Regions from separate parts of the Endothiovibrio diazotrophicus genome, predicted to be linked through region 2. Evidence: predicted binding sites of a transcription regulator. Region 2 holds the regulator's gene; each other region holds the start of a gene.

Region 1 (7,246 bases), on a different contig from region 2:
ATCTCCCTGGATCAGCTCAAGCGCAGCGCGCCGCAGGTGGCGACCCGCCCGGCCTTGATCGCGGTGGCGACCAAGGGCTTCGGCGTGGTCAACGAGCACTTCGGTTACGCCAAGGAGTTCCTGGTCTACGAGGCGAGCCCCGAGGGGGTGCGCTTCATCGGGCCGCGCCAGGCCACCAACTACTGCACCGGCAGCGACGAGTGCGGCGCCGAGAGCCGTCTCGATCAGATCATCCGCTCGCTGGACGGGTGCGAGGCGGTGCTCTGCTCGCGGGTCGGCCTGGAGCCGTGGACCGGCCTGGAGGCCGCCGGCATCCAGCCGATGGTGGAGTTCGCCATGGAGGAGATCGACGCCGCGGTGGCCAAGGCCTACCGGACCCTTGCCGAGAGCGGCAAGCTGGCCGAGTCCGCGGCTCACGCGTCGGTCGCTTAGGAATTCGCCACGGAGCCACGGAGGGCACGGAGGCGGAAGAAGAGGTCTGCTCCGTGTCCTCCGTGGCTCCGTGGCCAATCTTAATCTGAAGAGGTGAATCATGGCCCTGAAGATCATCGAGTCCTGCGTCAACTGCTACGCCTGCGAGCCGCTCTGCCCGGAGCAGGCGATCAGTGAGGCGAAGCCGCATTTCACCATCGATGCGGGCAAGTGTACTGAGTGTGATGGCCACTTCAGCGAGCCGCAGTGCGCGGCGATCTGCCCCATCGAGGGGGCGATCCTCGACGCCGCCGGTGAGCCGATCAACCCGCCGGGGAGCCTCACCGGCATCCCGCCGGAGAAGCTGGCGCTGGCGGCGGCCTGAGGATCGCCGAACCCTGTAGGAGCGGCCCCTAGGCCGCGATGGGGCGGAGTGCGGCGCATCGGTTTGGTTTGCGGGGGAACGGGAAACGGCGTCATCGCGGCCTAGGGGCCGCTCCTACAGGGTGATGCGGAGTTAGAGAGTGCCGATGGCGACAGTGACCTTTTACGAAAAAACCGGGTGTATCAACAACACCAAGCAGAAGCGGTTGTTGGCCGCCTCCGGGCATACGGTGATCGCCCGCGATCTGCTCAAGGAGCCGTGGCGGCCCGATACCCTGCGCCGCTTCTTCGGCGACCGGCCGGTGGTCGAGTGGTTCAACGTCACCGCCCCCTCGGTGCGTGACGGGATCATCGACCCGGCGACCTTCAACGAAGAGCAGGCGCTGGCCGCGATGGTCGCCGAGCCGCTGTTGATCCGCCGGCCGCTGATGGAGGTGGAGGACGAGTGCCGGCAGGGCTTCGACGCGGCGGCGGTGGCCGCCTGGATCGGACTTACCACGTTGCCTGAAGAGAACGTCGAGGCGTGTCCCAAATCGCACCGGGACGCGCCGTGCGAACCGGCTTGAACAGAGATTTTGTCCGCAAATGAACGCAAATTGTAATAGGGCTATTTCACTATTATTCGCGTCAATTTGCGTTCATTTGCGGACCCTCCAGACACAAGGAGCGAGCGATGTTGATGAAGAGCCGAACCTCCTCGACCATGCGTGACACCGTCTACGGGCGGCTGATCCCCCAGCGTGCCGGGCGCCCCAACGACGAGTGGCTGGCGCGGATGATCGACTCCTGGTGGGGCGACGAGGGGGTGCTGCCCGCCTGGCTCGGCCTCGACTACGGCGCCTTCATGGCGATGCTCGCCCACCACTTCCCCGGCGTGGTGCTGCCCGACGCGCCGCTCAAGGAGAGCGGCGACCCCGAGCGTACGCCCGAGCGCGAGGAGCTGGTCAAACTGTTCCTGCTCCATACCGCGGGCGAGGACGCCGCGGCCGAGGGGTGGATGGCGGAGATCCTCGCCGCCGGCTGCATGGGCGGCGACCACCTGTGGCAGGACCTCGGGCTGTGGTCGCGCAAGGACCTCTCGGCGCTGATCCGCGGCAACTTCCCGACGCTCTTTGAGAAGAACGACCGCGACATGAAGTGGAAGCGCTTCTTCTACAAGCAGCTCTGCGTGCAGGAGGGGATCTACACCTGCCGCGCGCCGTCGTGCGAGGCGTGCGCCGAATACGCGGTGTGCTTCGGGCCGGAGGAATGAATCTCGAGCAGCGGGCGGTCGGGGCCTATCTGGGGATGGCGGTGGGGGACGCCCTCGGCGCCACCGTGGAGTTCCTCACCCCGCGCGAGATCCAGGTCAAGTATGGTACCCACGACGCCATCACCGGCGGCGGCTGGCTCGGCCTGAAGGCGGGGCAGGTGACCGACGACACCACCATGGCGCTGGCCCTCGGTGCGGCGATCGTCGAGGAGCAGGCGGTGGAGGCGGAGGCGGCGGCCTGGGCCTTCGACTGCTGGATGCGCGGCAAGCCGGTGGACATCGGCAACACGGTGCGCCGCGGCATCGTCCACTTCCGCCGCACCGGCGACCCCGAATCCCCGCTCAGCGAGCACGATGCCGGCAACGGCGCGGCGATGCGCACCCTGCCGGTGGCGCTCTTCACCTACGGCCGGCGCGACGAGCTGATGGTGCGCGCCTCCCGCGCCCAGGCCCACGTCACCCACCACAACCCGCTCTCCGATGCCGGAACCGAGTGCGTCAACCGGATGATCCAGCTCGGCCTGGGCGGGGTGGAGAAGCTCGACCTGCTCTACGGGCCGGTGCAGGAGCTTTCCACCGCCCAGCCCGCCCTCGCCTTCCGCCAGCGGCGCGAGGAGAACCCCAGCGGCTTCATCGTCGACACCTTGCGCGCGGTGTTCCAGGCCTTTTTCGATACCGACGACTTCGAGCAGTGTCTGATCGACGTGGTCAACCGCGGTGGGGACGCCGACACCACCGGCGCCATCGCCGGCATGATCGCCGGTGCCTACTACGGCCTCGACGGCATCCCCGAGCGCTGGCTGAAGTCCCTCGATCCCGGCGTGCGTGCCCACTGCGAACGGCAGGCCGTGGCGCTCCTCGCCGCGGGTGGGGGGCGTTGAGGGTGATCTCTTTGATCCCCAAAGCATTTTTTTCGCCATGGATCATGGAGCGTGAGGGCGCTGCGACCTCGTAGGTCGCGGCTACCGCCGCGACGAATCGGAAGCAGCGGGGTATCGGTGGATGCGCTCTTTACCGAGCAAACCGTGCCGTTCGGACGGTGCGGCGCGTGACTGGGCGATGGTGCTTCCGTTTGCGTCGGCGCGGTAGCGCCAACCTACGGCCAACGGAAGGACGAGGGAGGTGACGAGCGAACGAGGAGCCTTCATGCCCTTCATGTCTTCACCTTATGTCTGACATTTCACGGTCAAATCTTCCGTCGACCCCGGTTTCAGGCCCCGGTCGCAGGCCCGTCGGGATCGAGGGCGTCCCAGTCCAGGTCGCAGCACAACACCAGCGTCTCGCCGTCCAGCGGCAGCGCCATCGACAGCGTCACGCAGAGGTGCACGCCGGTGAGCGAGAGGTAGGGCGGCGAGGTGTACTGCTGCCCCGGCCTGGCCAGCGCCCGGCGGAAGTAGCGGCGGCGGAACCACGACGAGGCGTCCTCGTTGGCCAGCGGGGTGAAGCGCTCGTCCTGGTCCCACGCGGGGAGGATCGCCGCCACCTGATAACCACGGGCATCGAGCAGGTAGCAACGCTTCACCGCCGGCTGGTTCATCAGCCGGTAGGCGGCCACCTCCAGCTCCACCCCGGCGCCGAGCGAGGCCGCGGCGTGGTCGAAGGCGAGCCGGTAGGGGGCGAGCGCCCGCTGGCGCCGCTCCTCGCCGGTGGCCGCAAGGCCGCGGAAGGTGTCGCACAGCTCGGTCAGCCGCGGGTGCTTGGCCATCGTCTGCGGGGTGGCGGGGGCGGGGCGGGCGAAGTGGTAGCCCTGCACCATGTCCACCTCGGCGTCGATCGAGAGCAGTGCCTCCTCCTCGGTCTCCACCCCCTCGGCGAGCACCAGACTGCCCGCCTCGTGGATCAGCGAGACCAGATTGGGCAGCATCCGCCGGGCGTGGCGGTTGCTGGTCGACTGGACGATCACCGAGCGGTCGAGCTTGACGATGTCCGGGGCGAGCCGCCAGATGCGGTCGAAGTTGGAGTGGCCGGCGCCGAAGTCGTCCACCGCCACCAGACATCCGAGCCCGCGGTAGTACTCCACCGCCGCGGCGAGCCGCCCCTCGTCGTCGATCGCCCCCTCCAGGATCTCCACCACCACCCGCCGTGCCGGCAGCCCATAGTGTTCGAGCATCTCGGCGAAGAAGCTGCCGTAGCGGGCGCCGGGCAGCACCACCCGCGGGTCGGTGTTGAGAAACAGCCACCCCTCGTCGGTGGCCAGCCGCCGATGGTTGTCGACGTGCATGGCGCGGCAGACCCGGTCGAGGCGAATGATCTCCTCCTCCCCCTCGGCGCAGGCGAACACCTCCAGCGGCGAGACCGGCTCGCCCCCATCGTTGCGCGCCCGCAGCAGCGCCTCGAAGCCCACCGCGCGGTGGTGGGCCAGGCTGTAGATGGGCTGGAAGGCACTGCCCAGGCGGTAGGACTTGAAGCGGCCGTAGGCCCCCTCGGCGTCATGCTCGATGGAGCGGAACAGCCGCTGCGCGGGGGCGCCGGGGGCCGCCTCCGGCGAGGCGGGCGGGGTGGCGTCGAGGATCGGGTCGGGGTGAATCAAGGGGTCGTTCCAGCTATTGATCGGGACGGCGGCTTCCCTGCCTTCCGTGTCAGGCGGCGGCGGAGGTGGTCGCGGCGTACTCGATGAGATCGCTCCAGTCGGCCTCCACCACGCTCAGCCCCCGCTTTTCGCAGAAGCGGCGCTCCTTGGCGGTGGGCTCGGGGATCAGCACCCAGCCGGATGGCCGGGCGGCGTCGTAGATGATATCCGAGAGTACCATCCGCTGGGTGTCGCGCAGCAGACGCATACCGAGCAGCAGGTAGCGCTTGTCCTTGCGCTGCTGCTTGAGGAAGGGGGGGATCGAGAAGCCGCCCATCAGCTCGGTGATGTAGTCGACGAAGTCGGCGTCCGAGGCGATGTAGTTGGCCTCGGGCTGCGGTGAGCCGTGGGGCTTGAAGAGCACCGGCAGGGAGGTGTCCACCTCGTCGAGGCTGACCTCGCGGTAGGCGGTGCCGTCGGAGTGGAACAGCTTGAAGCGGTATTCGGTGCCGCCGATGCGGGCGACGCCGAGGATCAGGGTGTGCGGGCGGCCGCTATAGAGGTTTTGCAACTGCAGGTCGCGGTTGATGTCGACGATGTAGGGCAGTTCCCGCCCGGCCAGCCAGCGGTGCAGTTCGCTCACCGTCCATTCGGTTTCGCCGTAGAGCTTGGTGAGGAAGCGGGTGATGAATTTGCGCCCCTTCTTCAGCTCCAGGTTCATCGCCGCGCGGGGGAATTCGTACATCAGCTTGGGGGCCATCGGCCGGCCGTTGTTCATGGCGAGGATCAGGCTGTCGCTGTCGGCGGGGATCGGCTGGCCGTCCGCCACGCCGGAGACTCCGCGCAGGGCGTCGGCGCCGAGATAGGGCACCACGTCTCCGGCGTCGAGGCCGGCGAGGATCGAGTCGAAAGCGGCGTTGGTCATGGGTTCTTCTCCTGATCGGGATGGCTCCCCTGGATCCGGCTTGACAAGGCAAGCAGCGGGCCAATCGGGGAACGACTGGAAGATCGCCGGGGGACGTCCGATCCCCCGCACGGCTTTACGGCGTTGCCGACAAGCGCCGGCAGAGTGACGCACCGTTTCGGTGCGAGATGCCGATGCTTTATCCGTGCAGCTTTATCAACTTTTGGGCCAAGTCGGGGGGACGCATCGAATCAATAACTTATCGTGTTTGTCGGGATAGGTCGAGGGTGGCGGCTGTAGAGAACGCGACAGACGGAGGGGTGGGTTGTGTCGAATCGTTCGTCTCGCTCCGGGAAGGGATTCAGAAAACACCCCGGGAGGTGGTCGCCGGATCGTTTCCCGGCTCGTAAGCCCTCTCCTACGTGACTCTACCGGCTTGACGCCGCGTGTTCGATCCCGTGACATGAACGGGTGTTCACGTCCCGCAACGAGGCGTGGAGCCGATCCATTCATAACAATTGTGCGAGGGAGCCGCGATGGCGGAGGAGCGCCAGGGGCGTGTGGTGCTGGAGGGGGCGGCGGGCGCAGAGGTGCGGCGGCGGGTGATCGAATTCCTGCTGCGCCACGCCCGCGACGCCGATCGGGAGCAGCTGGAGCGGGGGCTCAGGCGCCTGCCGGCGATGTTGACCCGGCCGATGGGGGAGCGGCAGGCGGAGCGCATTGCCGAGGCGTTGCGTGGCCTCGGCGCGGAGGCCACGGTGTGGCCGGTGGTTCCCGCCTCCTCGCTCGCGCGGCGGGAAGTACCGCCACCGCCGGAGAGACCGGTCGCCCCGCCATCGACCGCCGCCGACCCCTCGCCCGTGCGGCGGGGGCCGGCCTTCCTGCATGTCGGTGGCCGCCGCCAACTGGCCATGGTCGCGCTGTTGCTGATCGTGGTCGGGGTGGTTCTCGGCTCCGACGTCTTGCGCTACCGGTTGCTCCTGCGGCTCGGTCTGGTGGATACGGTGGAGGCGGTCACCGGCAGGCGGGTGGTCACCGAGAACGAGATCCACGGCAGCTGGTACTACACCCGCGGCAATGCCGACGATGCGCCTCCCGCCGCCCCGGGGACGATCACCGCGGCGGCGCTGGTGCGCGAGGCCGAGGCGCCGTTCCGCGTCCCCGCCGACCGGCGGTTGACTGCCGGCATGGTCGAGGGGGTGCGCGCCTTCAGCCGCCTCTTCGCGCCGCAAGCGCCCCTCCCGGAGGTGAGCGAACAGAGCGAGCCGCTCGGCGAGGGGCGCTACCGGATCACCCTCACCGAAGGGGCGGCGCACTACCCGCTGGAGCTCTCCAACCGTCCGCCCGCGGTGGCGGCCAACCTGACGGCGGTGGAGGCGGCCTTTGCCAAGCTCCTCGCCGGCGATGGGCGCGACGCGCTGAGCCACCACCTCGCCGACCAGCAGGCGGTAGTGGGGGCGGAGGTCTACTTCGACTACGGCCGGCTGATCGAGCACTCCCTTGACCTCGACCAGGCGCTGCGCAGCGGCGAGCAGGGGGCGGGGGCGCTGCTCGGGCTCTCCCGCCAGTGGGCCTGGGCGGCGCTGTTCAAGCAGCCGCTGTTCGGCGGCGAAAACGCCGAACTGGCCGCCCGCCAGGCGCTCGCCTACTACCTGCTGGGGGCCACCTTTGCGCCGGCGGCGGCGGCCGAGGTGCGTCCCACCTTGCTGCTTGCCCTGGGCTACCCGGACGCGGCGCTGCGCCAGTTGGAGCGTGACGGCCGGCAGGACTACGAGGCGCGGCTGCT
Region 2 (7,246 bases):
ATCGATCCCGACGAGATGTGGGCCGCGCTGCTGCGCTGGGTGCGGCCGCGGACGCCGGCGGCGGCGCCACTGCCGGCGCCGGCCTCTCCTCCGGCGGCGGAGGAGGGGGGGGACGACCTTCCCCGCCACATCGCCGGACTGGAGGTGGCGGCGAGCCTCAAGCGGCTCGGCGGGCGGCACGCCATGTACCGCTCGCTGCTGCAACGCTTCGTCGCCGGCCAGCGCGGGGCGCCGGCCCAGATCGACGCGGCGCTGGCGGCCGGCGACCGCGCCACCGCCGAACTGCTCGCCCACACCCTCAAGGGGAGCGCCGGCAACATCGGTGCCGGCGAGGTGGTGGCGGAGGCGGCGCGGCTGGAGGCGGCGATCAAGGAGGGGGTGCCGGCCGAGCGCGTCGCCGAGCACAACGCCGCCTGCGGTGCGCGGCTGAAGGCCCTGGTCGAGGCGCTGGACGAGTGGCTGGCGGCGGCGGCGGGCGAGGCGGATGAGGCGCCGTCGGAGCCGGTGGCGGTGGCGCGCGAGGTGCTGCTCCCCGCCGTCGCCCGGCTGGCCGACGGGCTGCGCCAGAACAACGCCGCGGTGGGCGGCCTGTGGCAGGGGCAGGCGGCGCTCTTCCGCGCCGCCTTCCCGGACGAGTGGCAGGGGATCGAGGAGGCCCTGCGCGGCTTCGACTTCGAGGAGGCGCTGGCGCGGCTCGAAGCGGCGGCCGAGGCGCATGGGGTAGCCCCGTGGGCGGCGTGACCCGCTGGTCGTTCGCCCGGGTGCGCCGGCCGCGGCTGATGGCGGCGCTGCTCGCTCTGCTGGTCGGGGTCGGCGCCGGCGAGGTGGACCGCATCACTACCGAGCGCGGTTTCCGCACGGCGCTGGCCGAGCGGGCGGAGCGCGAGGCCGCCAGCCTGGAGCTGGAGACCGCCCGCGGGCGGATCATGGGGGTGGCCTCGCTGCTGGGACTCGGCGAGCCGCTGGTCAAGGCGCTGGTGCGCGGCGAGCGCAGCGCCGACGACCCCGAGGTGCTGGCGGCGCTGCGCCCGGCGCGCCGGCTGCTCGATGCCGATGGCGTCTACGCCATCGACGCCAAGGGGATCATCGTCGCCCACGAGACCGACCACAAGCGCAGCACCGGCACCGACGTCACCTTCCGCCCCTACTGGCGCCAGGCGATCGCCGGCAAGGCCAACGTCTACGCGGCGGTCGGTTCGCGCTCCGGCAAGCGCGGGCTCTACACCGCCGCGCCGATCCGCGCCGGCGACTCGGTCGATGATCCGGTGATCGGCGTGGTGCTGGTCAAGAGTCTGGCCGACGGGCTCGACCGCCAGCTCGCCGCGGTCGGCCGGCCGGCGCTGCTCGCCTCGCCCCAGGGGGTGGTCTTCGCCGCCACCGATGCGGACTGGCGCTTCCACCTGGTGGGACCGGTGAGCGCCGAGCGGGTGGCCGACATCGGCCGTTTGCGCCAGTTCGGCAAGGCGTTCGCCGAGGGGCGGGTGAGCGGCTCGCTGCCCTTCGACCCGAGCGGTGCGGAGGCGCAGATCGACGGCCGCCGTTTCGCCGCGGCGAGCGCCCCGGTGGAGTGGAACGACCCCAACGGGGTGTGGTCGCTGGTCGTCCTCGGCGACCTGCAGGAGGCCGCCTCGTGGTGGCGCTGGGCGGGGGTTGGCGGTAGCGTCGGCGGCGCGCTGTTCGTGCTGCTGGTCACCTTCCTGCGGCTGCGGCGGGAGGCGGAGCAGCGGCGCCAGGCGGTGGCCGAGGCGCAGGCGGCGGCCGAACTGCTCGCCGCCGAGGCGGAGGCGAAGAGCCGCCAGGCCGATTTCGTCCTCCAGGTGCAGCGCGCGAAGGGGTTTCCCGCCTTCGTCTCGGCGCTGTTCGGCGGGCTCGCCGAGCGGGTGCGTCTGCACCAGGGGTGCCTCTACTACGCCGTGGCGGGGGAGGGCGGCGAGACGCGGCTGGAGCTGGCCGGCAGCTACGTCACCGAGGGGGCGCCGGAGCGCGTCGCCCTCGGCGAGGGGCTGCTCGGCCAGTGCGCGCGGGACCGCCGGCCGCTGATCTTCCAGCACCCGCCGGAGGGGTTCTGGCGGGTCCCCACCGGGGCCGGGACGTTCCCGCCGCGGGTGTTGCTGCTGCTGCCGATCCTGCGCAACGACGAACTGCTCGGGGTGCTGGAGCTCTCCTCCCTGAGCGACGAGCTGGGCCGCGAGCGCCAGGCGGTGGAGGAGCTGCTGCCGGTGCTGGCGATGAGCCTGGAGCTGCGCCTGGCGGCGCTGCGCGCCTCCAGCGCAGCGTGATTGCGGTTCCGTCCTTGTCGGTGGGCGCCAACCCGCCGGCGAACTGCCTTCGTTCGCCACGGCGGCCGCAGGCCGCCCTATAGGGCGCGCCGCGCGCGCCGTGGTGACCGAAGCCCCGTCCCCGACGATGCCCGCCGGCCTGCCGGCGAAGTGCCCCCCGGCGCGCCACGGTTTGGCGCAAACAAACGGCAATTGGGCCCCAGTGACCGGCCGCCGCCAACCGTTGGATCGCGCCCAATCGATGTTGTCCGGCGCCCAACGACGGGGCGTTGCGCGTCGGTAATCTTGCCTCCACTCCCGCAGCCATTGCGGGCCCCGATGGAGGACCAGGACCATGATGATGCCCCGCTTGCTGCCCAACGAACTGCTCGCCACCCTGCCCGGATTCGTCCGCTACGACCTGGCCGACGCGCTGACCGATCCGCGGGCGCTGACCTTCGGCGAGACCCACCGTTTCGGCGAGTGGGAGCTGCGCCTGGAGGAGGACGTCGAGGAGCCGGGGCGCATCCACTGCATCCTCACGCTGGAGGAGGAGGGACAGCTCCACCTGATGCTCGATTCCCGCGGCGAGGAGGCCGAGCTGTTCGCCTGCCACGGCGGCGGCTGCGCCTGCGACGCCCGTCTCGGCATGGAGTTCTGCGCCAAGCCGGAGCGCTGGTTGGCCCCCCTGCCGGTGCCGGTGCGCTGGCTCTGACCCAGTGCGAAGGAGGTGGCACCTTGTGGCCATGCCCGGGGGGGGGGGCATCGCCACCCGCGTAGCGTAGCCGTAACCAAATCCGACGATTTGGCATACAATGGGCCCGATTCTTGTAAGGGTGGCCCCGCGGCGATGACGCATATTCGGTTCGTATCATGAAGCAGTCGCTTCAACTCCGGCTCGGTCAGTACCTGACCATGACTCCCCAACTGCAGCAGGCGATCCGTCTGCTGCAGCTCTCGACCCTGGAACTGCAGATGGAGGTGCAGCAGGCATTGGAGAGCAATCCGATGCTGGAATCGGGGGAGGACGACGAGATCGAGGGCTACGCCGGGGCGGAGGCGGAGAGCAACCGCCAGGAGCGGGAGGCGCCGGCGGAGGAGTCCTCCTCCTCGGGCGACGACTTCGAGGCGCCGGTCGCGGCCGAGGAGCGCGAGCGCGACTTCGAGTCCGACGCCACGATGCCCGACGACCTGCCGGTGGACAGTGTGTGGGAGGACGTCTACGACGGCGCCACCGCCTACTCGCGCAACGACGAGGGGGAGGAGCGGGTCTTCGAGTACGCCGACACCTCCGGCCGTTCGCTGCGCGACCACCTGGTGTGGCAGATGGAGCTGTCGCGCTTCAGCGAGACCGACGAGGCGATCGCCGAGGCGATCATCGACGCCATCGACGAGGACGGCTATCTCAAGCAGTCCCTCGACGAGCTCCACGAGGGGCTCGCCGACCAGGGGCTGGAGGTGGAACCTGACGAGGTGGCGGCGGTGCTGCGCCGGATCCAGGCGATGGACCCCGCCGGCGTCGCCGCCCGCGACCTCGGCGAGTGCCTGGTGTTGCAACTGCGCCAGCTGCCCGCCGACACCCCGTGGCGGACCGAGGCGATGGCGCTGGTCGGCGAGCACATCGAGCTGCTCGGCAACCGCGACTTCAAGACCCTGATGCGGCGGATGAAGCTGGCCGAGGAGCAGCTCTCCGAGGTGCTCGACCTGGTGCGCACCCTCAACCCGCGCCCCGGCTCGGCGATCGAGCAGGCCGCCCCCCAATACATCGTCCCCGACGTCTTCGTGCGCAAGCTGAAGGGGCGCTGGGTGGTCGAGCTGAACCCCGAGGCGGCCCCCAAGATCCGCGTCAACAGCTACTACGCCAGCCTCCTCGGGCGGGCCGGCGGCGGCGAGCTGAAGGGGCAGTTGCAGGAGGCGCGCTGGCTGATCAAGAGCCTGCAGAGCCGCAGCGAGACCCTGCTCAAGGTGGCCACCGCCATCGTCGAGCGTCAGCAGGCGTTCCTCGAGCAGGGTGAGGAGGCGATGCGCCCGCTGGTGCTGCGTGATGTGGCCGAGACGGTCGAGATGCACGAGTCGACCATCTCGCGGATCACCACCCAGAAGTTCATGCACACCCCCCGCGGCATCTTCGAATTCAAGTATTTCTTCTCCAGCCACGTCGGCACCGCCGACGGCGGGGAGGCCTCCTCGACCGCCATCCGTGCCCGGATCAGGAAGCTGATCGCCGCCGAGGAGCCGCGTAAGCCGTTGAGCGACAACAAATTGGCCAAGATGCTCGAGGGCGAGGGGATCAACGTGGCGCGGCGCACCGTGGCCAAATACCGCGAGGCGATGAATATCCCCGCCTCCAACGAGCGGAAACGGCTACAATAGCCGGCCCTCCCGCCGGGGGACGGATCGCCGCCTCTTTCGGCGCAACCGATACGAAAACGATTCTTGAGGAGTCTCGACCGATGCAACTGAACCTGACCGGCCACCACGTGGACATCACCGATGCCATGCGCAACTACGTCAACGAGAAGACCGAGCGGCTGGAGCGTCACTTCGACCAGATGACCAACGTGCATGTGGTGCTCAGCGTGGAGAAGCTGCGCAACAAGGCCGAGGCGACCATCCACGTCAACGGCGCCGATCTCTTCGCCGACGCCGAGCACGAGGACATGTACGCCGCCATCGATGCCCTCGCCGACAAGCTGGACCGGCAGATCAAGAAGCACAAAGAGAAGCTCACCGACCATCGCAAGTAACCACGGTTCGGCCCCGTGGCGGCGTGCCTCGGGGTCCCCTTCCCAGGGGCCATAGACCATGCAACTGAGCGAACTACTCTGCCGGGAGTGCAGCACCCGGACCCTTCAGGCAGGGAGCAAGAAGCGGGCGTTGGAACTGGTCAGCGAGATGATCGCCAACCACCTCGACGCCCTCACCCAGGCGGAGATCTTCGATAGCCTGATCGGCCGCGAGCGGCTCGGCTCCACCGGCATGGGCCACGGAGTGGCCATCCCCCACGGCCGCGTCAAGGGCATCGCCCGGGCCATCGGCGCCTTCGTCCGCCTGGAGCAGGCGGTGGACTTCGATGCCATCGACCGCCAGCCGGTGGACCTGCTGTTTTTCCTCCTGGTGCCCGAGCACTACACCGACGAACATCTGCAGATCCTCTCCACCCTGGCCGAGATGTTCAGCGACGAGCCGTTCTGCGCCACCCTGCGGGCGGCGGCCGACGACGCCTCGCTCTATCGCCTGATCGTCGACTGGCAGCCCGCCTCCAGCGCCCTGCAATGAAACGCACCGTCACCGCCGAGCAGCTCTACCGTGCCCTCCGCGGGCGGCTGGGGCTCTCCTGGGAGGAGGGCGGGCAGCGGGAGGCGTGCATCGTCGGCGACTGCACCGAGCTGGAGACCGGCCGCTGTCTGGTGGGCCACCTCAACCTGATCCACCCCTGCCGTATCCAGGTCCTCGACCGCCAGGAGTTGCAGCACCTCGACTCCCTCGGCGACAACTCCCGCGACGACAGCCTCGACATGGTCTTCTCCTCGCGGGTGGGGATGGTGATCGTCGCCGGCGGCTGCGAGGTGCCGGAGGACTTCCGCCGGCGCGCCGAGTCCACCGCCACGCCGCTGCTGTGTGCCGAGTCCCGCGGTCATCAGGTGATCGCGCTCACCCAGTTCTATCTCTCCCGCGAGCTGGCCGACCGGGTCACCCTCCACGGGGTGTTCATGGAGGTGCTGGGGGTCGGCGTGCTGATCGCCGGCGACAACGGCAGCGGCAAGAGCGAGCTGGCCCTGGAGCTGATCACCCGCGGCCATCGGCTGATCGCCGACGACGTCGCCGAGTTCACCCGCACCAATCCGGAGATGATCACCGGCTCCTGCCCGGAGCTGTTGCAGGACTTCATGGAGGTGCGCGGGCTGGGGGTGCTCAACGTCCGTGAGATGTTCGGCGACAGCGCCATCCGCCGCACCAAGAGCCTCGGCCTGGTGGTCAGCCTGGAGGCGATGGACGAGGAGCGGCTGCTCGCCATCGACCGCCTGCGCGGCAGTCACCGCACCCGCCGGGTGCTCGACCAGCCGATCCCCGAGGTGACCCTGCCGGTGGCCGCCGGACGCAACCTGGCGGTGCTGGTGGAGAGCGCCGTGCGCAACCATATCCTCTCCCACAACGGCTACGATGCCGCCGGTGACTTCATCGAGCGCCAGCGCCGCGAGATCGAGCGGGGTGCGGAGGGCGGCAGGGAGCGGACGTGAAGCTGGTCATCGTCAGCGGCTTCTCGGGGGCGGGCAAGCACATCGCCATGCACACCCTGGAGGATCTCGGCTACCACTGCGTCGACAACCTGCCGGTGGCCCTGCTGGAGGCCTTCGCCGGCCGGATGGCGGCCGGCGAAGGGGCACTCGAACTCAGTGCAGTGGGCATCGACGCCCGCAACCGTGCCGAGGAGCTGGCCCGTTTCCCGGAGACCGTGGAGCGACTCAAGGGGATGGGTCTGGAGCTGCGCCTGCTGTTTCTGCAGAGCGATCCGAAGACCCTGATCCGCCGCTTCAGCGAGACCCGCCGCCGCCACCCGTTGACCCGCGGCGCGGAGCTGCCGCTGGCCGAGGCGCTGGAGCGGGAGCAGCGGCTGCTGGCGCCCATCGCCTGCGCCGCCGACCACTGCATCGACACCTCCCACACCACCCTGCACGAGCTGCGTGAACTGGTCAGCCGCTGGGCCGAGGGGACGGTGCGCGCCGGTCCCACCCTCCAGTTCCAGTCTTTCGGCTACAAGCGCGGCATCCCCTCCGATGCCGACTTCGTCTTCGACGCGCGCTGTCTGCCCAACCCCTATTGGCAGCCGGAGCTGCGCGGGCAGACCGGCCGCGACGAGCCGGTCCGCCGTTTCCTCGACGGTGAACCGGAGGTGGACGGCCTGTTCACCGACCTGGTCGGCTTTCTCGAATCGATGCTGCCGCGCTTCGCGCGGGAGAACCGCAGTTACATCACCATCGCGGTGG
Region 3 (7,246 bases), on a different contig from region 2:
CGTGTATTGCATGGCACCTTCGGGGGCAGTTTTGTGACGGATGCGACAAGGACTGCGGGGTTCGGGGCAGGGGGGATTGTCGGGTTTTCACCAAGTGCCTGGTTCAGCGTTGGATGATTGGCCATGAAGGGCGGGCAAAGAGGAACGAAGGACAGTAACCCACGGGAGCAGGTTCCAACCCCGTAGGTCGCGGCTACCGCCGCGACGGAACGGAGGCAGCGGGGTGTGAACGGAAGCGTTCTTTCCGAACGAGCCGCGACGTTCGGACGGTTTCGGCGTGGAATCAGACAACGGTGCTTCCGTTCGCGTCGGCGCGGTAGCGCCAACCTACGGGAAGGCTTCCTTTCACGTCCACGGCGGCTTCGTCACCGTCAACGTTAATCTCTCGGTGCTCTACTGCCCCCCTACAACTGATCGACCCCGTTGGGACATCAGCGAGGTTGCGGTATAACGGGCGCCCGTTCCCACCCACCGGAGACCACCGTGATCCTCGCCACCCTCGCCGACGCCGCCCGCTACGCCCCGCTCCACCCGCTGTTCGCCGAGGCGTTCCGCTTCCTCGCCCACCCCGACCTGGCGCAGTTGCCGGAGGGGCGCCACCCGATCAAGGGCGAGCGGCTCTTCGCCATCGTCGCCAAGGGGGCGGCACGACCCCGCGAGGAGGCGCCGCTGGAGGTCCACCGGCGCTACATCGACATCCAGTACGTGATCGCCGGCAACGACGAGATGGGCTGGCGTCCGCTGGGCGACTGCACCGATCCGGCGGGGGCCTACGACGAGGAGCGCGACCTGCTCTTCTTCCGCGACGCCCCGCGCGCCTGGTTCACCGTACGTCCCGGCGACTACGCGCTGTTCCTGCCCGGCGATGCCCACGCACCGATGACCGGCAGCGGCGAGATCCACAAGGTGGTGGTGAAAGTGGCGGTGGAGTGAGGCGGAAGAGGAGGCTTTAACCGCAGATTTCGCAGATTGACGCAGATTATTGGTCTTCCAGATCTGCGTTCATCTGCGCAATCTGCGGTTCACTCTTCTTCTTGCCGTTACCGCTTGAGATGGGCGGCCAGCGCGGAGTCCATGGTGGCGGCGTGGTGGCGAAACCAGTTGGGCACCTCGGCGAGATAGGCACGGGCCATCGCCGGCCGGCCAGCGGCAACCCGGCCGTTGAGCCGCTCCAGGTCGGCGAGCACCCGGCGGTGTTCCCCGCGGTGCTCGGTGGTGGCGGCAAAGCGGCTCTCCTCCATCAACCGGTCCTCGTTGGCGAAGTGCTCGCGGGTGTGCGCCAGCAGCTCGCCGAAGGCGGCGGCGAACGCCTCCCCCTTCGCCCCGTCGAGCCGGTTGACCCGCTCGACGAACTCCCGATGGGTCTCATCCATCTCCTCGACCCCGAGAAGAAACTGCTCATCGTTCCATTCAATCATCAGATCTTGCGCACCTTGATGTTCAGCGTCTGGATCCGGTAGGCGATCTGCCGCGGGGTCATGTTGAGCAGCCGCGCCGCCTTCGCCTGCACCCAGCCGGCCTGCTCCAACGCCGCGATCACCCGCTCGCGCTCGTCCATCTCCGGGTCGTCGAGGTCCACCGTCGGCGCCACCGCCGGGCGGGCGCCGCCGAGGATCTTCTCCTCCAGCCCGGTGAGCACCACGGTGTCGCCGTCGATCTCCCCCTCGGGACTCATCACCGCGGCGCGCTCCAGGGTGTTCTCCAGCTCGCGCACGTTGCCCGGCCAGTTGTGGCGCATCAGCATGCGCACCGCGCTGTCGCTGATCAGTAGCGGCCGCCCCTGGCTCTTGCCGATCTTCTCCACCAGGTGGCGGGAGAGCTGCGGCACGTCCTCGATGCGGTCGCGCAGCGGCGGCATCTGGATCGGCATCACGTTGAGCCGGTAGTAGAGGTCCTCGCGGAACTTCTCCTCCTCCACCTCGCGCTCCAGGTTGCGGTTGGTGGCGGCGATGATGCGCACATCCACCTTCAGCGTGCGGGTGCCGCCGACCCGCTCGAACTCGCCCTCCTGCAACACCCGCAGCAGCTTGGCCTGGAAGGTGGCGGAGATCTCGCCGATCTCGTCGAGGAACAGCGTGCCGCCGTCGGCCTGCTCGAAGCGCCCCTTGCGCTGGCTCGCCGCGCCGGTGAAGGCCCCCTTCTCGTGACCGAACAGCTCGGATTCGAGCAGGTTGTCAGGGAGCGCCGCACAGTTCAGTTTGACGAAGGGCCCGTTGGCCCGCGGCGAGTTGTAGTGGATGGCGTTGGCGATCAGCTCCTTGCCGGTACCGGACTCGCCGCGGATCAGCACCGTGGTGTTCCACTTCGCCACCTGGCGTACCTGGTCGAAGACCAGCCGCATCACCTGGGTGTGGCCGACCATGTTGTCGAAGCCGTAGTTGCCGCGCACGGTGCGGCGCAAGCGGTCGCGCTCTTGGGTGAGGTCCTGCTTCTCCTTCTCCACCTGGCGCGACAGGCGCAGCGACTGGGCGATCAGGTTGGCCACCATCTCCATGAACCGCGACCACTCGCCGAGCAGCTCGTCGGCGGCGATCTTCGGCTGGGCGGCGACCACCCCCACCGGCTCGCCGGGGCCGATGTGGATCGGCACGCCGATGAACGGCAGCTCCAGGTCGTAGAGACCGAGGCGATCGAGAAAACGCGGCTCGTCGGCGATCCGCCGTACCACCACGGTACGGTCATGGGAGAGGATCGCGCCGATGATCCCCTCGCCGGGGCGGTAGCGCACCGGTTCGGGCTTCACATCCTCGCGCTCGCAGTAGATGGCGTTGAGCAGCAGCTCGCCGCTCTCCGGATCGAGCAGGGTGACCATGCCGCGCTGCATCCCGCCCTGCTGGTGGAGGATCTTCAGCACGTCCTTGACCGTCTCGTTGGGGTCGAGCGAACGGTTGAGCACGTGGCTCACCCGGTAGAGGGTCTCCAGTTCGGTCTCCAGCAACTCGGAGCGGGTCGGCACCCGTTCGGTGGCGGGATAACTCATCAGGCCTCCTCCTCGCCGATGTGGGCGTCGACCGGCAGGCGCACGCGGAACTGCGCGCCGACGGCGGTGCCGCTGACCAGCTCCACCGTGCCGTGATGCTCGTTGACCACCTCCTGGACCATCGCCAAGCCCATGCCGGTACCCCGCCCGTAGGGCACCTTGGTGCTGAAGAAGGGTTCGAAGATCTTCAAGCGCTGCTCCTCCGGCACCCCGGGCCCCTGGTCACACACATCCACCACCAACTCGTCTCCATCCGCCCGGCTCGCCACCCGCAGCACCCGCCGCTCGGCGGGGCTGTCGCCCATGGCGTCCAGTGCATTTTCGATCAATTGTTTGAACATCCCGCGAAGGCTCCCCTCGCGGGCCCGGCAGTGGGGGATCTCCCCCGGCTCCCACTCCACCACCACCCCCTCGCCGAGCATCCGCCCGGTGAACAGCGAGAGCACGTCGCGCAGCACCTGATTGAGGTTGACCGGCACGAACGCCTCGCGCGGCGGGATCGGCATCGAGTCGCGCAGCAGGCGCAACGCCTGGCGCCCCGCCTCGTCGGCCTCGCGCAGCACCTCCAGCAACGGCTCGGCACCGGGCCAGCTCTCGCCGCGGCGGGCGAGCATGCCCACCGCGGCGGCGAGCAGGTTGAACGGCCCCTCCACCTGAAAGATGGCACCGTTGAGGGTCTCGCGCAGGCTGTGCACCAGCTCCTGCTCGGCGGTCAGCGCGCGCAGCGCCGCGGTGCGCAGCTCCACCTCGCGCTCCTTGAGGCCGGTAATGTCATGGGCGGTGAGCAGCAGATAGCGCCGCTCGCCGTGCTCGAAATAGCGCTCGACGGCGACGTCCGCCTCGCTCACCGGCACCGCCGAACAGGAGTACCACACCGGGCGGGCGGGATCGAAGCGCAACGCCACCTCGACGTCGTTGAACAGCCCGTGGCGGGCCCGCCTGCCGACCCCCTCGAGGAGCAGCCCGGCGGGCTCCTGGCCGCAGGCGTCGCGCAGTTGCTGGTAGGCGCGATTGCTCTTCACCACCCGATGCGCCTCGTCGAGCAGCACGATCACCACCGGCGCCGACTCCACCACCGACTCGATCAGCGCGGTCTGGTTGCGCACCTGCTGCTCCAACGTGCGCACCTCGGTGACGTCGCGGTGCATGCCGAGAAAGTGGCTGATGTTGCCGGCGCCGTCGTTGACCGGGGTGATGGTCAGGTTGGCCAGATAGCGGCTGCCGTCCTTGCGCCGGTTGATCAGCTGGCCGGTCCACACCCGGTTGCTCTGGATGGTGCTCCACAGCGCCTCGTACTGCTCGCGCGGGGTGCTCTTGTCGGAGAGGATCGACTCGTTGTGGCCGATCACCTCCTCGCCGTCGTAGCCGGTCACCTCGACGAAGGTGCGATTGACGTAGAGGATGTTGGCCGACTCGTCGGTGATCGACACCGCCACCGGCGCCTGCTCCACCACCTCATAGAAGAGTTCCGGGGGGAGCTCACCACCCCGCCCCATCATGGCGCGAGCGCCCCGGAATGGGGCGTCACCCTCCCCGGGAGCCTTGGCGCGCTTGGGCTGAACACTCTTTTTCATGGAGACCCCCGCCTGCTCGGCGTGCAAATCGATCGAATATCGGCGAGACGGTGCAAACGGCATGCCCGCGTTCCGCCCCGTCAAACGCCCTATTGTATAGGCGTAGGGAGGGAAGAGCGCAGCGAAACCCACCACGCCGCCCTTCACGCCCCTCCCGCACGCAGAATGAAGACCTAGGGCGAAAAAAACACCACAGCACCAAGAGCCCCCCCACCGAACCGGCGACGGTTACTTCACCGGCGCTGGAACATCCAACGCAAAGACGCAAAGGCGCAGAGATCGCAAAGACATCTTTGCGTCCTTCGCGCCTTTGCGCCTTTGCGTTGAAAATTACCCAAGCGCCCGACACCTCCTCACGAGGTGTCTGTTCGATATGCGACAAAGCCCCCTACCGCGATCCCCACATGCGTACAATCACGACGTTAAAAAAAACGTAAAACAGCTTTATATTCATATAGATAAGGCATAAAAACCCCATGGCACACAAGCTGCACCGCTAGAGGCGACGAACGATTGGGGGTCGCCATGAGCGAATATCTGCTTCTTCTGCTGGGCACCGCGCTGGTCAACAACGTGGTACTGGTCAAATTCCTGGGTCTATGCCCCTTCATGGGGGTCTCCGGCAAACTCGACAGTGCCGTCGGCATGGGGCTGGCCACCACTTTCGTGCTCACCCTTGCGGCGGTGGCCGCCTGGTTGATCGAGGAGTTCGTGCTGGTGCCGCTGGGGATCGAGTTCCTGCGCATCCTCGCCTTCATCCTGATCATCGCCGCCACGGTGCAGTTCACCGAGATGGTGATCCGCAAGGTGAGCCCGGTGCTCTACCAGATGCTCGGCATCTTCCTGCCGCTGATCACCACCAACTGCGCGGTGCTCGGGGTGGCGCTGCTCAACGTCCAGGAGGGTCACGGCTTCGTCGAGAGCGTGATCTACGGCTTCGGCTCGGCGCTCGGTTTCACCCTGGTGATGGTGATCTTCGCCGGCCTGCGCGAGCGGCTCGCTCTGGCCCAGGTCCCCGAGACCTTCCGCGGCACCCCGATCGCCTTCATCGTTGCCGGCCTGCTCTCGCTCGCCTTCATGGGCTTCGCGGGACTGGCCTGAGATCCGGAGTTCTCAACGCAAAGGCGCAGAGGCGCGAAGGACGCAAAGCAAGGGAGCGCGTCCCTCCAGCCCAGCCCCCGTTGCGCCTTCGCGCCTTTGCGTTGGATGTTCAAAGCCTTAGAGGAGATAACGCCATGATGATCGGTGCCGTTGCCAGTCTGACCCTGTTGGGGCTCTTCCTCGGTTTCGCTCTCGGCCTCGCCGGGCGCTATCTGGCGGTGGAGGAGAACCCGATCGCCGCGGAGATCGAGGAGTTGCTCCCCGGTACCAACTGCGGCCAGTGCGGTTTCCCCGGCTGCTCGGCCGGCGCGGAGAAGGTGGCCAACGACGAGGCCCCGCTGAACTTCTGCCCCCCCGGCGGCCGGGCGCTGGCCGAGGCGCTGGCGGCGAAGCTCAATCGCCCGCTGGTGCTCAGCGACCTGGACGACGAGGAGCCGATGGTGGCGCAGATCAGCGAGGCCACCTGCATCGGTTGCGGCAAGTGCGTCAAGGTCTGCCCCACCGATGCAGTGATGGGCGCGCCGAAGCAGATCCACACCATCTTCGCCAGCGCATGTACCGGCTGCGCCAAGTGTGTCGAGGTCTGCCCCACCGAGTGCCTGACCATGGAGCCGATCCCGGTGACCCTCCACGACTGGCGCTGGCCGAAGCCCCAAGCGTTGCCTGTGGCGGCCTAGAGAATTGGCCACGGAGACACGGAGGGCACGGAGGTTCTCGAATTCATCTGCGGAATCACGGTGCAGACCACCTCTGCGCTCCGTGTCCTCCGTAGCTCCGTGGCAACTCTTCATTACCAAGCAACCCCACAGAAAAAGCGGTACGAGCGCATGAAACTGTTCCCCTTCAAAGGCGGTGTCCATCCCGAGGGCCACAAGGCGCTGACCAGCGCCACGCCGACGGCGACCATGCCGTTGCCGGAACGGCTCTACGTGCCGATGCTGCAGCACATCGGCGCACCGGCCGAGCCGAACGTGAAGATCGGCACCCGGGTGCTCAAGGGTCAGCCCATCGCCACCCCGCGCGGGGCGATCTCGTCGTTTATCCATGCCCCCACCTCGGGTACCGTGCTCGACGTCATTGATCACCCCGCCCCCCACCCCTCCGGCCTGCCGATCCTCTCGGTGGTGATCGAGGCCGACGGCGAGGAGGAGTGGTTCGAGGTGCCGATCGCCAAGGACCCCTTCGAGCTGGAGCCCGAGTACGTCGCCGAGCGCGTCGGCAACGCCGGCATCGTCGGCATGGGCGGCGCCACCTTCCCCTCGGCGGTGAAGCTGGGGATGGCCGAGAGCCGCAAGATCCACACCCTGCTGATGAACGGCGGCGAGTGCGAACCCTACCTCACCTGCGACGACCGACTGATGCAGGAGAAGCCCGACGAGGTGCTGGAGGGGGTGCGGCTGATGGCCCACGCCCTGCAGACCGAACAGGTGATCATCGCCATCGAGGACAACAAGCCGACCGCCACCGCGGCGATGCGCAAGGCCGCCGAGCCGTTCCCCGAGGTCGCGGTGGTCAACGTCCCCGCCCGCTACCCGATGGGCTCGGAGAAGCAGCTGATCCAGACGGTGACCGGCCGCGAGGTGCCCGCCGG
Region 4 (7,246 bases), on a different contig from region 2:
TCACCGTCGGCGCCGGTGCGCAGGCTCTTCACGGTCACCTTCCACAACTTTTCGGCGCTGAGCGGCAGACCGAGGGAGTCCACCAGCACCTTCATCAGACGGGCAGGCTCGGTATCGGGAAGAACCCGCGCGGCCAGTCCGATGCGCAGGGCCAGTTCACGGGAAAGAGAGTCGTTGGACATGACGGTCACCTCAGGGACGGGATTCTTCCGGGGAATCGAGCGGGTCGCTCAGCCGGGGCGGTGACGTCGAAGGAGAGAGTGAGAGAAGAGCTTCCAGCGTTCCCTTCTTCACTTGAAGGCGGTGCCACCCCCGCGGCGGGCACGGCCCGCCCTATAAAATTCATGCTGATTTTTTGGCCGGCGGGGAGTTGGGCAGGCCGCAGGCCGGGCCCAACTCCCCGCCGGCCAAAAAATCAGGCGTAGACGATGCAGTCGTCGACGTCGCAGACATCCATGCACTTGGGCGAGTCGTAATCGGGCTCACACTCGGTGCAGGTGCTCTCCTTGACGACGAAAACGCCACGCTTCGGCGAGATGGAGGCGGTGGGGCACTCCGGCTCGCAGTCGCCGCAGCTGGTGCAGAGGTCTTCGACGATTTTCACGGCCATGGTTGAAATCTCCTGAATACTGAACGGGTTCGCCTTAGAGGCGCTTGGCACGCAGGGTGATCGGGAGCTTGGGCTTCTCGTCCATCGGCTCCAGGTAGAACTTGGAGCCGTCTCCCAGGACCACCTCACCGCCCCACTTGTCTTCGCTATCGAACTCCAGGGATTCGACTTTCTCCTCCAGATCCTTCTTGGGAACGTAGAGGGTCATCTCCCCGTCCTGCTCGCGAATCATTACGCTGGGCATCGCTTTCTCCAGATTGGCCACGGAGCCACGGAGGGCACGGAGTGGTTGATTGAATCGACTCCGCGTTCTCCGCGTCTCCGTGGCAATCGACTACCTGACCAGGTCGTGGTTGTAGTCGGTGGTGCCCATGCCGCGGGTCTCTTCGTCGAGACGCTCCAGCACTGCGTTGACCAGGGTGGTGAGGATGTACATCGCGCCCTCGTAACCCAAGGTGGTCATCCGGTGCAGGTGGTGACGGTCGAAGATCGGGAAGCCGATGCGGATCAGCGGAACCTCGAACTCCTTGCCCTTGTGCAGGGTGTCGCGCTGGATGAACTTGCCGTAGCTGTTGCCGATCATGAAGTCCGGCTTGTTGGTGAACATCAGCGAACGGAAGTGCCACAGGTCCTTGCTGATGTGGACCTGGGTGTCCTTGCCATACGGGGACTCATCGAGCATCTTCTTCATCGCCTTCATCCAACGCTTGTTGGCGTGGCTGACCAGCACGTCGGTCGGCTCGGCACCCATCTCGAGCAGGAACTTGGTCATGCCCATGGCGTAGTCGGCGTCACCGTAGAGGGCGAAGCGCTTGCCGTGCAGCCAAGTGTGGGAGTCGGTCATCATGTCGACCAGACGACCACGCTCCTTGGCCAGGGAGGCGGGGATCGGCTTGCCGGTAACCTCGGAGACCTTCATCAGGAACTCGTCGGTCCACTCCAAACCCATCGGGATGTTGAGCTTCGGCACCTCCTGCTTCCAGGTGCTCTCGACAAATTTCTTGGTCTTGTCGGACTGCCAGGGCTGCAGGTTGAAGGTGGTGATGGCGTTGGGGGCATCCTTGATATCGGCGATGGTGGTGCCGCCCTCGTACATCCGATAGGTGCCGTCGGCCGGGGTGTCGAGCACCTCGGAGGGGTCGGAGAGCATGGTGCAGTCGACGCCCATCTCCGCCATCATGCGGTTGATCACCCGATAGTTGCCGAGATAGGTCTCGAAGCCGGGGTTGATGTTGATCTTGCCGTTGGAGCCGACCTCCTTACCCTCCATGTAGTTGAGGGTGAAGTAGCGCAGGATGCCCTCCTGCATGTTGTCGTAGCCGGTGGTGTGGCTGCCGACGAAGGAGGGGGTGTGGGCGAACGGGACCGGGAAGTCCTGCTCGATGTGCCCCTCCTTCTTGGTGTTGCCGATGAAGGCGTTGAGGTCGTCACCGATGACCTCGGCCATGCAGGTGGTGGAGACCGCGATCATCTCGGGCTTGTACAGCGCCTTGGCGTTCTCCAGGCCGTCGAACATGTTCTTCTGGCCGCCGAACACCGCCGCGTCCTCGGTCATGGAGTCGGAGACGCAGGCGACCGGCTCCTTGAAGTGGCGGTTGAAGTAGGTGCGGAAGTAGGCAACGCAACCCTGAGAGCCGTGCACGTAGGGCAGGGTCTTCTCGTAGCCCAGGGCGCAGAGCACGGCGCCCAGCGGCTGGCAGGCCTTGGCGGGGTTGACGGTGAGCGCCTGGCGCTCGAAGTTGAGCTTCTGGTACTCCTCGGAGGTGGTCCACTGGAAGACCTCCTCGATCTTGTCCTGGGGCACCTTCTCTTCGAATTCGGCCTGCTTGCGACCGAGGGTCTCCTTGTACTCCTCCTCGCGGAAGAGGGGGTAGCAAGGCATCACTTTTTCAGCACTCTGAGGCATGACTCTTCTCCTCGCCGCGCCACCAATCCGTGACAGCGACGTAGATGTGAAAGATGGGATCGGTCGGTTGCGGGGGCCCGGCGGCACGTTTCAGTGCGGCCGCCGGGCCGTCCCCGCGGGAGACGCTTAGGCGGCGGCGGACGCCGACTCCTCGTCACCCTTGGCCAGCCAGGGGGCGGTCATCTTGCCCCAGGTGGGGCTGTTCAGGGTCATGTCCATATCGCGGGCGAAGATGGCGAAGCCGTCGTAGCCGTGGTACGGACCGGAGTAGTCCCAGCTGTGCATCTGGCGGAAGGGGATACCCATCTTCTGGAAGATGTACTTCTCCTTGATGCCGGAACCGATCAGATCGGGCTTGACCTTCTTGACGAACTCCTCGAACTCGTAGCCGGTGACGTCGTCATAGAGCAGGGTCGCGTTGCCCATCTCCTTCATGGTGCGGTCGTAGTCGTCGTTGTGGGCGAACTCGTAACCGGTACCCACCACCTCCATGCCGAGGTCCTCGTAGGCGCCGATGACGTGACGGGGACGCAGGCCGCCGACGTAGAGCATCACCCGCTTGCCTTCGAGGCGCGCCTTGTACTTGGCGATGATGCCATCCATCAGCGGGGTGTACTTGGCGATCACCTTCTCGGCGCCTTCCTTGATCTTGTCGTCGAAGCGCTCGGCGATGGCACGCAGGCTCTCGGCGATCTTGGTCGGACCGAAGAAGTTGTACTCCATCCACGGAATCCCGTACTTCTCTTCCATGTGGCGGGAGATGTAGTTCATCGAACGGTAGCAGTGGAGCAGGTTCAGCTTGGCCTTGGGGGTGTTCTCCATCTCGGCCACGGTGCCGTCGCCGGACCACTGGGCGATCACGCGCAGGCCCATCTCCTCGAGCAGGGTACGGGAGGCCCAGGCATCACCACCGATGTTGTAGTCACCGAGGATGGCCACGTCGTAGTCGGTGCCCTCGAAGGCCTGGCCGTCGCGGCGGGGCAGGGTCCAGTCGCGGATGGCGTCGTTGGCGATGTGGTGGCCGAGCGACTGGGAGACGCCGCGGAAGCCCTCGCAACGCACCGGAACGACCGGCTTGTTGAGCTCCTTGGCCTTGGCCTTGGAGACCGCCTCGATATCGTCACCGATCAGACCGATCGGGCACTCGGACTGCACCGAGATGCCCTTGACCAGCGGGAACAGGGCCTCGGCCTCGTCGATCAGCTTGGCGAGCTTCTTGTCGCCGCCGAAGACGATGTCCTTCTCCTGGAAGTCGGAGGTGAAGTTCATGGTGCCGAAGGTGTTCACCCCGGTGGTGCCGACGTAGTAGTTGCGACGGCCGGCGCGCGAGTACTGGCCGCAGCCGACGGGACCGTGGGAGATGTGGATCATGTCCTTGATCGGACCCCACACCACACCCTTGGAGCCGGCGTAAGCGCAGCCGCGGATGGTCATCACGCCGGGCAGCGACTTGCGGTTGGAGGTGATGCACTTCTTCGACTTGTCGACGCTCTGGTCGTTGGCGGCGAGGTGCTTGGCGCGATCCTTCTTCGCCTTCTCGGGATAGACCTCCAGCACCTCCTGGATGAGGGCTTCGGTCTCTTCGCGGGTCATGTTCGACATTGGCTTGGTCTCCTGTAACGCCGCCCAATCCGGCGGACGCTCTGGGAAGATTGATCGGTCACGGAGTCCCGGGGGTCTCGGAACACGCGCCTTGCGCGTGCCCCGAGTGGCTCTCCATCGCCGTGACCATGTCTCGCTCAGTGAAGCGAAGGGGTAGACCTCGGGGCCGGCAGGCCCCTCGGCCGATCCCGATTAGGCAGAGGCCGTGGCGGCCGCGAGCTCTTCGGCGGTCTGACCGATGATCGACTCGTCCTCTTCCTCGAGGATACCGAAGCTCATCATCACGTCTTCGAGGGCATCCATGGTCAGCGGGGTGGGGATGACGAACATGGTGTTGTCGATCACCTTCTGGGCCAGGGCGCGGTACTCGTCGGCCTGCTTCGCCTTCGGGTTATACTCGATGACGGTCATGCGGCGGATCTCGGCGCGCTGCACCTCGTTGTCACGCGGCACGAAGTGGATCATCTGGGTGCCGAGCTGACGGGCCAGCTCCATGATCAGCTCATCTTCACGGGCGGTGTTGCGGGAGTTGCAGATCAGGCCGGCGAGACGCACGCCGCCGGAGCTGGCGTACTTCACGATACCCTTGGCGATGTTGTTGGCGGCGTACATCGCCATCATCTCGCCGGAGACCACGATGTAGATCTCCTGGGCCTTGTTCTCGCGGATCGGCATGGCGAAGCCGCCGCAGACCACGTCGCCGAGCACGTCGTAGAAGACAAAGTCGAGGTCTTCCTCGTAGGCGCCCTCTTCCTCCAGGAAGTTGATGGCGGTGATAACGCCGCGGCCGGCGCAGCCGACGCCCGGCTCAGGACCACCGGATTCGACGCACTTGACGTCGCCGTAACCGACGGAGAGCACATCCTCCAGCTCCAGGTCCTCGACGGAGCCCGCCTCGGCGGCCAGGTGCATGACGGTGGTCTGCGCCTTGGAGTGCAGGATCAGACGGGTGGAGTCGGCCTTCGGGTCGCAACCGACGATCATCACCTTCTTGCCGGCCTCGGCCAGGGCGGCCACGAGGTTCTGGGTGGTGGTGGACTTGCCGATGCCACCCTTACCGTAAATCGCGCATTGACGCAGAGCCATGGTTAATCTCCTATTGCTTTGTCACTGCCCACCGGAGCGGGCGACCTGGGAACGAAAAATTCGCGATTACCCTCTTGCGAGCGACGTGCCACCCTCGAAACATCTAGTTAAGTTACTGTTTTTCAAGCAAACATCCTGCCGACCGTGAAGCAAACCCTACGCACAAATGCAACAAAGCCCGTTCCCGCCTGTGGCAATGGCGACAACCCCACCGACAAAGGGGCCTACAACGGGGCGCGACACCCCGACAAAGCGCAAGACACACCCGCCACCACCCTCCCCCGCCACGCCCGGCTGCCGATCAACCGCTGCAACCTGCCGGCGGCGATCCTCGGCGGGCTCACCTTCCAGCGCCATCCCACGTCGTTGGCGATCGACGGCGTCGACGAGTTCCACCGCGACCTGCTGAGGGAACTGGACCGCTTCGGCGAGAAGGCACGGCGTGAGGAGATCTTCACCCATTACATGGAGGGGCAGTTCAGCCTGGAGAGCCCCGAGGAGGCGGGCTGGGCGGAGGGGATGCGGCGCAACGCCGACTACCGGCGGGTGATGCGCGGCTGGTCGTTCGACGCCGACAACCGCGAGGCGGCGGTGCTCAAGGCGTGGGTGGAGTCGCGCTTCGGGCTGCGCACCCGGCATCACCGGGTACCGCTGGAAGGCGACGAGGCGGCCCATCACCGCTTCCTGGTGGAAGCCGCCTCCGGGCTCTACAACACCAACGCCCTGGAGCACCAGCTCGACCTGCTCTACCGCTACTGCCAGTATGAACTGACTCGTGAGGACGCAGCGTCGGAGCGTCTCACCCTCTATCGCGGAATCAACCACCTCGACGATCACGGTCTATTGGAGAAGGGAGAGAACGGGCGCAGGGTGATCCTGCTCAACAACGTCAACTCCTTCACCCGCAACCGGGATCGGGCGTCGGAGTTCGGCGATCACATTCTCACCGCCAAAGTACCTACGACGAAAGTGGTCTGCTACAGCGGACTGTTGCAGGGGTTGTTGCGAGGGGAGGAGGAGTATGTGGTGTTGGGGGGGGCGTATGAGGTAACAGTTGGGTATTTCTAAACCACGAGACATAATATTTCATATAAATCCCCCCGCCCGCCGAAAAAACAACACGGCACGATCAAATCAACAAACCACTTTCTCCAACACAATCTCTCCCCCGACAAACTCCCTTGTATGCGAACCAAACCCCACAAAACACCCGGTCAAGGCAACCCCTTCTGGACTCAATTCCAAGACTCCCGCACCAAACTGAATAACCTCTTTCCTCTTGTTATCATACTGCAACCTTAGATACCTATCGTACAAAAATCCACCAAACATAGAAACCTCCAATCTAATATGCTTCCCATCTCGATCAAATTCGTAGACAAGCTCTCCATGAACCTCTCGTCCAATCACTCTAATATTTGAATAACATGTCGCTTCAATCTCTCCTCCATCTTTGGCATTCTGCACTCCCCTACCTTTCCAGCATCCCTCAAGCGCAGCACGACGACTCTCAGGTATCTTTCGCAGCCCTTTGTCTCTAAAGACTTTTGCAGAATACACTCCTAAAACAGGCGACACCAAAGTTGCCACTATCGCCACAACCGAAAGACCGGCACTGAGACTATCCATACAATTCTCCATTTACTCAAATAGACAAAAATATCAAAGGCGGCTTCTCCTCCGGGATGGGTCCCAAAGCAGTTTCAGCAATCAACACTCTTTTCGAAAAAGGTAGCACGTTATCTTGCATCAAAACAATGCAAACAATTTGCGCAAACACCAACACACCAAACGCAACAACAATGCGCCAATAAATACCCTCAAAATTACATATTTTCATTTATACCCACCCCATCAATAGCCCGTAGGATGGGCAAAGCGCAGCGTGCCCATCAATCAGCGCCAAGGCAAAACCCACCCCTATTCGTGCGCCATCGCATATACCTCATCGGCAATCTTCTCTCCCCACGTCGCATCGTACCAACCCCTTTCCACCAAGCGGTGAAACGAGCTATACGGCCAATCCCGTACACATCGAACCA

What was found. The regulator sigma-54, encoded in region 2, starts transcription at its own class of promoters, with help from an activator protein. The targets are predictions, from matches to a motif close to TGGCANGNTNCNTGCTT.
Region 1: a site for sigma-54 is predicted at 5,528-5,544, ahead of ACYQ2W_RS06390 (SIR2 family protein). Genes of this name have one in related genera too.
Region 3: a site for sigma-54 is predicted at 5,032-5,048, ahead of rsxA (electron transport complex subunit RsxA). Genes of this name have one in related genera too.
Region 4: a site for sigma-54 is predicted at 5,329-5,345, ahead of nifH (nitrogenase iron protein). Genes of this name have one in related genera too.

The regions. Positions count from the first base shown of each region.
Region 1 is NZ_BAAHXB010000015.1:46,208-53,453, forward strand. It holds gene nifB (nitrogenase cofactor biosynthesis protein NifB) at 1-432, shown strand, start outside; gene ACYQ2W_RS06365 (4Fe-4S binding protein) at 533-796, shown strand; gene ACYQ2W_RS06370 (ArsC/Spx/MgsR family protein) at 942-1,361, shown strand; gene ACYQ2W_RS06375 (nitrogen fixation protein NifQ) at 1,475-2,047, shown strand; gene draG (ADP-ribosyl-[dinitrogen reductase] hydrolase) at 2,044-2,928, shown strand; gene ACYQ2W_RS06385 (sensor domain-containing phosphodiesterase) at 3,258-4,577, opposite strand; gene ACYQ2W_RS06390 (SIR2 family protein) at 4,627-5,481, opposite strand; gene ACYQ2W_RS06395 (tetratricopeptide repeat protein) at 5,997-7,246, shown strand, end outside.
Region 2 is NZ_BAAHXB010000009.1:48,593-55,838, forward strand. It holds gene ACYQ2W_RS04290 (response regulator) at 1-741, shown strand, start outside; gene ACYQ2W_RS04295 (GAF domain-containing protein) at 729-2,279, shown strand; gene ACYQ2W_RS04300 (hypothetical protein) at 2,614-2,973, shown strand; gene ACYQ2W_RS04305 (RNA polymerase factor sigma-54) at 3,132-4,631, shown strand; gene hpf (ribosome hibernation promoting factor) at 4,712-5,005, shown strand; gene ptsN (PTS IIA-like nitrogen regulatory protein PtsN) at 5,064-5,537, shown strand; gene hprK (HPr(Ser) kinase/phosphatase) at 5,534-6,499, shown strand; gene rapZ (RNase adapter RapZ) at 6,496-7,246, shown strand, end outside.
Region 3 is NZ_BAAHXB010000015.1:37,741-44,986, reverse strand. It holds gene ACYQ2W_RS06355 (NanQ anomerase/TabA/YiaL family protein) at 484-933, shown strand; gene ACYQ2W_RS06350 (bacteriohemerythrin) at 1,041-1,418, opposite strand; gene nifA (nif-specific transcriptional activator NifA) at 1,418-2,980, opposite strand; gene nifL (nitrogen fixation negative regulator NifL) at 2,980-4,554, opposite strand; gene rsxA (electron transport complex subunit RsxA) at 5,080-5,655, shown strand; gene ACYQ2W_RS06330 (RnfABCDGE type electron transport complex subunit B) at 5,790-6,332, shown strand; gene rsxC (electron transport complex subunit RsxC) at 6,483-7,246, shown strand, end outside.
Region 4 is NZ_BAAHXB010000153.1:128-7,373, reverse strand. It holds gene ACYQ2W_RS23750 (dinitrogenase iron-molybdenum cofactor N-terminal domain-containing protein) at 1-182, opposite strand, end outside; gene ACYQ2W_RS23745 (4Fe-4S binding protein) at 416-610, opposite strand; gene nifT (putative nitrogen fixation protein NifT) at 645-854, opposite strand; gene nifK (nitrogenase molybdenum-iron protein subunit beta) at 945-2,516, opposite strand; gene nifD (nitrogenase molybdenum-iron protein alpha chain) at 2,643-4,118, opposite strand; gene nifH (nitrogenase iron protein) at 4,311-5,204, opposite strand; gene ACYQ2W_RS23720 (NAD(+)--dinitrogen-reductase ADP-D-ribosyltransferase) at 5,349-6,272, shown strand; gene ACYQ2W_RS23715 (hypothetical protein) at 6,339-6,833, opposite strand; partial or broken gene ACYQ2W_RS23710 (REP-associated tyrosine transposase) at 7,125-7,246, opposite strand, start outside.